DNA from 2 places in the Serratia sp. Nf2 genome. Region 1 is predicted to be linked to the other one. Evidence: predicted binding sites of a transcription regulator. Region 1 holds the regulator's gene; the other holds the start of a gene.
The links. Region 1 encodes Fur, which represses iron uptake genes when iron is present. Its sites were predicted from a motif close to ATAATAATGAGAACNACTATCAA; they were not measured.
Positions count from the first base shown of each region.

Region 1 (3,385 bases):
CCGGACGTCTACGGCGGCTTCTTCAGCCGTCAGGACTATATCGACATCATCAGATATGCCCAGGCGCGCCAGATTGAAGTGATCCCGGAGATCGACATGCCGGCACACGCCCGCGCCGCGGTGGTCTCGATGGAAGCGCGCTATAAAAAGCTGCATGCCGCCGGGAAAGAGCAGGAGGCCAACGAATTCCGCCTGGTGGATCCGACCGATACCTCCAACACCACCTCCGTGCAGTTCTTTAACCGCCAGAGCTACCTGAACCCGTGCCTGGATTCTTCCCAGCGTTTTGTCGACAAGGTGATCGGCGAGATCGCCCAGATGCATAAAGAGGCCGGCCAGCCGATCAAGACCTGGCACTTCGGCGGCGACGAAGCGAAAAACATTCGCCTGGGCGCCGGCTACACCGACAAGGCGAAACCGGAGCCGGGCAAAGGCATCATCGATCAGAGCAACGAAGACAAGCCGTGGGCCAAGTCGCAGGTGTGCCAGACGATGATCAAAGAAGGCAAGGTGGCCGACATGGAGCATCTGCCGAGCTACTTCGGCCAAGAGGTCAGCAAGCTGGTGAAGGCGCATGGCATCGACAGAATGCAGGCCTGGCAGGATGGCCTGAAAGACGCCGAGAACGCGAAGGCGTTCGCCACCTCGCGCGTGGGCGTCAACTTCTGGGATACCCTGTACTGGGGCGGTTTCGATAGCGTCAACGACTGGGCCAACAAAGGGTATGAAGTGGTGGTTTCCAACCCGGACTACGTCTATATGGACTTCCCTTACGAGGTGAACCCGGACGAGCGCGGTTACTACTGGGGCACCCGCTTCAGCGACGAGCGCAAGGTGTTCAGCTTCGCGCCGGACAACATGCCGCAGAACGCGGAAACTTCGGTCGACCGCGACGGCAACCACTTCAGCGCCAAGAGCGACAAGCCGTGGCCGGGCGCCTACGGGCTGTCCGCTCAGCTGTGGAGCGAAACCCAGCGCACCGATCCGCAGATGGAATACATGATCTTCCCACGCGCGCTGTCGGTGGCAGAACGCGCCTGGCACCGCGCCGGTTGGGAACAGGACTACCGCGCAGGCCGCGAATACAAAGGCGGGGAAACCCACTTTGTCGATACCAAGATGCTGGAGAAAGACTGGCTGCGCTTCGCCAATATCCTGGGTCAGCGTGAACTGGCCAAGCTGGATAAGGGCGGCGTCGCTTACCGTCTGCCGGTGCCGGGCGCACGCGTAGCGGGCGGCAAGCTGGAGGCGAATATCGCGCTGCCGGGATTGGGCATCGAGTACTCCACCGACGGCGGCAAGCAGTGGCAGCGCTATGACGCCAAGGCCAAGCCGGCGGTCTCGGGTGACGTTCAGGTGCGGTCGGTCAGCCCGGACGGCAAACGCTACAGCCGCGCCGAAAAGGTCTAAGCCCGGTGCAACGGCCTGCTGTCCTGGCGGCGGCCGTATAACGAAGGGGGAATGCGTTCGCCCGCGCGTGTCGGCGTAGGGCGGACGTTGTAGTGAGAGGAGTACGTGGAGTCGCTGTGCCGCTGCAATTGTGATATTTCATGACATGATTTTCCCCCGGCTTGTCCGGGGATTTTTTTGCCCGTTGCACGGAGGGCATAAAAAAACCGCCTCGGTGTGAGGCGGTTTTTCATAGCCGGTCAGGCTTATTTCTTGTCGTGCAGCGTTTCGTCTTCGCGGCAGTCACCGGTTTCACAGTGGCCGTACAGGTACAGGCTGTGGTTAGTGAGCTTGATGCCGTGCTGCTTGGCGATATCACGCTGGCGCACTTCGATGGATTCGTCGCTGAATTCGATCACTTTGCCGCAGTCCAGGCAAATCAGGTGATCGTGGTGATGTTGTTGGGTCAGCTCGAACACGGACTTGCCGCCTTCGAAATTGTGACGTGTCACAATGCCCGCATCGTCAAACTGGTTCAGTACGCGATAAACCGTTGCCAGCCCGATCTCTTCGCCCATATCAATCAGTTTTTTGTACAAATCTTCCGCACTGACGTGATGGCATTCCGGATTTTGCAGTACTTCCAGGATTTTGAGTCGCGGAAGCGTGACTTTTAAGCCGGCCTTCTTCAATGCGATGTTGTTGTCGGTCATGCGAATTCAGTCCTGTTACTATGCTAATCAAGTTGAGGCGTACTCGCCTGTGGCATCGGTCGGCACAAAGAGTTAATGCGTCTCATTATAGAACCGGTTGTACTAAATGGAAACCGCCGGTTGTTAACAAAGATATAATTGCACTATTGCATGTTTTGCATGCAACGCCTTGATGGATGGGATAAACCGATATCTCAGTCTACCGTGACGGGGTGGGAAGTTACAAATCTGTAGCTTCTATCGCAGCAATCCCTGCTGCCGATGACGGCCCTGTGGGCACACTATGCACTTTACAGGGCCTTTGTTCAACCTTTCGCCAGTGCCGGGGCTTAGCCGACGATATCGGCCAGGCTCAGCTCTTCGACGATCTGTTTGACCCAGGCGTCGACGCGCTCGTTGGTCAGCTCCGGCTGACGGTCTTCGTCGATCGCCAGACCGATGAAGTGGTCGTCGTCCGCCAGGCCCTTGGAGGCCTCGAAGTGATAGCCTTTGGTCGGCCAGTGGCCCACGATGGCCGCGCCGCGCGGTTCGATAATGTCGCGGATGGTGCCCATCGCGTCACAGAAGTATTCCGCGTAGTCTTCCTGATCGCCGCAGCCGAACAGCGCCACCAGTTTGCCGTTGAAGTCGACTTCTTCCAGCGTCGGGAAGAAATCATCCCAGTCACACTGCGCTTCACCGTAGTACCAGGTCGGGATACCCAGCAGCAGGATATCGAACCCTTCCAGGTCTTCTTTGCTGCTTTTAGCGATGTCATGCACTTCAGAGACGTCGTCGCCAAACTGTTTCTGGAGAATTTTCTGGATCATTTTGGCAATGTTTTCGGTATTGCCAGTGTCGCTGCCAAAGAAAATGCCTACAGTAGCCATATCGCGTATAACCTTTAAATTCAAGTAATTGCATTACTCGACGCCGGCACTGACGCCGCTGACGCCGATTAAAATGATGCCATGGCAAGAGCCTTTCGCCTCCGGGGCGGGCGCCGACAGGCGCAGTCTCTTACCGGTAAATGCGTATCATGCCAGAAAGTGGCGCCGGGGTTTTATCGCATTTATGCGATGCCGGAGAATGAAGAAAAGCGTGGTCGATCCGGCGTTGTCCTTAACGCCGCGCCGCGCGTGCGGCCGAAGAGATCAATGTTCCGGCTGTTCTTCCGCCAGTTGTGCCAACAGCATCTGCTCGATGAGTTCGCTGCGGCTGATGTTGCGCTGTTCCGCCAGTTTGTTCAGGGCGTCCACCGCATCCGCGTTGATTTTCAGCTCTACGCGCCGCAATCCACGCAC
Region 1 is NZ_PYTW01000005.1:319,456-322,840, forward strand. Features, by position in the region: gene C9411_RS13890 (beta-N-acetylhexosaminidase) at 1-1,410, shown strand, start outside; gene fur (ferric iron uptake transcriptional regulator) at 1,656-2,102, opposite strand; gene fldA (flavodoxin FldA) at 2,432-2,971, opposite strand; gene ybfE (LexA regulated protein) at 3,236-3,385, opposite strand, start outside.

Region 2 (3,385 bases), on a different contig from region 1:
AATTTAGCCGTTGACAGCTTTGAGTGGGTTTCATATTATGCGCCCCGTTCACAGCACAAAGTGATTGTGGAACGGGGCTATAGCTCAGCTGGGAGAGCGCTTGCATGGCATGCAAGAGGTCGACGGTTCGATCCCGTCTAGCTCCACCAACCTTCTTTTCAGAGAGGTTGGGGAATACCGTAACGCCGGTCAAAGCGTACCACTTTTGTGGGGCTATAGCTCAGCTGGGAGAGCGCTTGCATGGCATGCAAGAGGTCGACGGTTCGATCCCGTCTAGCTCCACCACCATTTGAAAAGCCGACCTTAGGGTCGGCTTTTTGCTTTTCTTTTTTCATCTTCGCCGAATGCCAGCCAACAAAAAAGGCGCCCGCAGGCGCCTTGTTATCGCAGTCGGTTCGAGGCTTAGCCCAGTACCAGACCCGCGATGGAAGCGGACAGGATGCTGACCAGCGTAGAGCCGTACACCAGCTTCAGGCCAAAGCGCGACACCACGTTGCCCTGGTGTTCGTTCAAGCCCTTGATCGCACCGGCCACGATGCCGATGGAGGAGAAGTTGGCGAAGGACACCAGGAACACCGACAGGATCCCCAGGCTGCGCGGCGACAGCTCGGCAGACACTTTCTGCAGCTCCATCATTGCCACGAACTCGTTGGAAACCAGCTTGGTGGCCATGATGCTGCCAACCTGCAGGGCTTCGTGTTTAGGAATCCCCATAATCCAGGCGAACGGATAGAAGAAGTAGCCGAGGATTTCCTGGAAACTCAGGCCGAAGATGGCGCTGAACACACCGTTGAGCGCGGCGATCAGGGCGATGAAGCCGATCAGCATCGCGGCAACGATAATCGCTACTTTGAAGCCGGCCAGGATATATTCACCCAGCATTTCGAAGAAGCTCTGGCCTTCATGCAGGTTGCCGAGGTGCAGCTCTTCTTCTTTATTGGTGTCGTACGGGTTGACCAGCGACAGCACGATAAAGGTGCTGAACATGTTCAATACCAGCGCCGCCACCACGAACTTGGCGTCCAGCATGGTCATGTAGGCGCCGACGATGGACATGGAAACCGTAGACATCGCGGTCGCCGCCATGGTGTACATGCGCTTTTCCGACATCTTGCCCAGGATATCCTTGTAGGCGATGAAGTTTTCGGATTGGCCCAGGATCAGCGAGCTGACGGCGTTGAACGACTCCAGCTTGCCCATGCCGTTCACTTTCGACAGCACGGTACCGATAATGCGGATGATGAACGGCAGCACCTTGATGTACTGCAGAATACCGATCAGCGCCGAAATGAAGACGATCGGGCACAGCACCTTCAGGAAGAAGAACGCCAGGCCTTTGTCGCCCATGCCGCCGAATACGAAATCAGTCCCTTGTCCCGCAAACCCGAGCAGTTTGTCAAACAGCGCGGCAAATCCTTTTACGAAGCCCAAACCCGCTTCTGAATGCAGGAAAAAGTAGGCCAGCAGTACTTCGATAACCAGTAGTTGAATAACATAGCGAATGCGGATGCTTTTACGATCGCGGCACACCAACAGGGCCAGGATCGCCACCACCACTATCGCCAACGCAAAGTGCGCAATATGGGACATGTTTGCTCCAAATTTGAGGCAGGCTGAATTTCGGCTGTCATTTTATGTAACGCTACGTTTAAAAACGAGACTTCTATTGCAAATATGGAAAATCATAGCGGGAGTTCTCCTAAAGTGTTACGCAAAAGCATAAAAAATCAAGACGTTAAAGCAGCAATAGGAAATTCGTATTCTTGTGCTAACCTGTCTTTCAGGGGTATTGCAGCCAAAATCTCATCAGAAAAGCACGGAAATCGGTAAGCTCAGCGCTGAACCCTTCGATAAAACCGTTAATGTTGGCTATTACAGAGATAAGTTTTACCGCTCTAAATGCGCTTGATAATTATTATCATTTATATAGAGTGGAGATAAACGTAATTTCAGTAAGGGTTCAACATATGCTGAACAGTCGCGTGGTTGAAACCACCTCCGGGCGCTCCGCCAGAAAAATCAAACTCTCGCTGATGGGGCCCGCCTTCATCGCCGCTATCGGCTATATCGATCCCGGTAACTTCGCCACCAACATCCAGGCCGGCGCCTCGTTCGGCTACAGCCTGCTGTGGGTGGTCGTCTGGGCCAACGTGATGGCGATGCTGATCCAACTGTTGTCCGCCAAGCTGGGCATCGCCACCGGAAAAAACCTGGCCGAGCATATTCGCGATCGCTTTCCGCGGCCGGCGGTGTGGGCCTATTGGGTGCAGGCGGAGATCATCGCCATGGCGACCGATCTGGCCGAATTTATCGGTGCGGCGATCGGCTTCAAGCTGCTGCTCGGCGTGTCCCTGTTGCAGGGCGCGGTGCTGACCGGTATCGCCACCTTTTTAATTTTGATGCTGCAAAAACGCGGTCAAAAGCCGCTGGAGCGGGTGATTGGCGGCCTGCTGCTGTTCGTCGCCGCCGCTTATATCGTCGAGTTGGCATTCTCCCAGCCGCAGCTCGCGCCGCTGCTGAAGGGCATGGCGCTGCCCGATCTGCCTAACGGCGATGCGGTATTTCTGGCCGCCGGGGTATTGGGCGCCACCATCATGCCGCACGTGATCTACCTGCATTCGTCGCTCACCCAAATCGGCGGCGAGCACGACAAGGCGGAGCGCTATGCCGCCACCAAGGTCGACGTCGCCGTGGCCATGACCATTGCCGGTTTCGTCAACCTGGCGATGATGGCCACCGCCGCTGCCGCGTTTCATTTCAGCGGCCACAGCGGCATCGCCGATCTCGACGTGGCTTACCTGACGCTGCAACCGCTGCTCGGGCAAGCCGCTGCCACCGTGTTCGGCCTGAGCCTGGTGGCCGCCGGCCTCTCTTCCACCGTGGTGGGCACGCTGGCGGGGCAGGTGGTTATGCAGGGGTTCGTGCATTTCCATATTCCGCTGTGGCTGCGGCGCGCGGTGACCATGCTGCCATCGTTTATCGTCATCATGCTGGGGATGGACGCGACGCGCATTCTGGTGCTAAGCCAGGTGCTGCTCAGCTTCGGCATTGCGCTGGCGCTGGTGCCGCTGCTGGCTTTCACCGGCAATCGGGCGCTGATGGGGGAAATGGTCAACGGCCCAGTGGTGCAAAACCTGGGCAAGCTGATCGTGCTGGTGGTGGTGGGATTGAACGGCTATCTGCTGATCGGTAGCGTGCTGTAGGAAAAAAAACGCGGGCCGGCATGGTGCCGGCCCGTCGCCGTTAATCGCGGTCGTCATCGCCGTGGCGGCGCCAGCGATCGCGGTCATGATCGTGGTGGTGCTTTTTCTCTTTCTTCCAATGGTGCTTATCGTAATGCTTGTCGTATTTACGATAGCGCCCTTCATGATAGTAATAGTGTTTG
Region 2 is NZ_PYTW01000008.1:58,424-61,808, forward strand. Features, by position in the region: tRNA gene C9411_RS17615 (tRNA-Ala) at 74-149, shown strand; tRNA gene C9411_RS17620 (tRNA-Ala) at 210-285, shown strand; gene C9411_RS17625 (NupC/NupG family nucleoside CNT transporter) at 403-1,590, opposite strand; gene C9411_RS17630 (Nramp family divalent metal transporter) at 1,968-3,203, shown strand; gene C9411_RS17635 (DUF2502 domain-containing protein) at 3,244-3,385, opposite strand, start outside.
Region 2: C9411_RS17630 (Nramp family divalent metal transporter) is a predicted target of Fur. The motif match lies at 1,906-1,928, and genes of this name have one in related genera.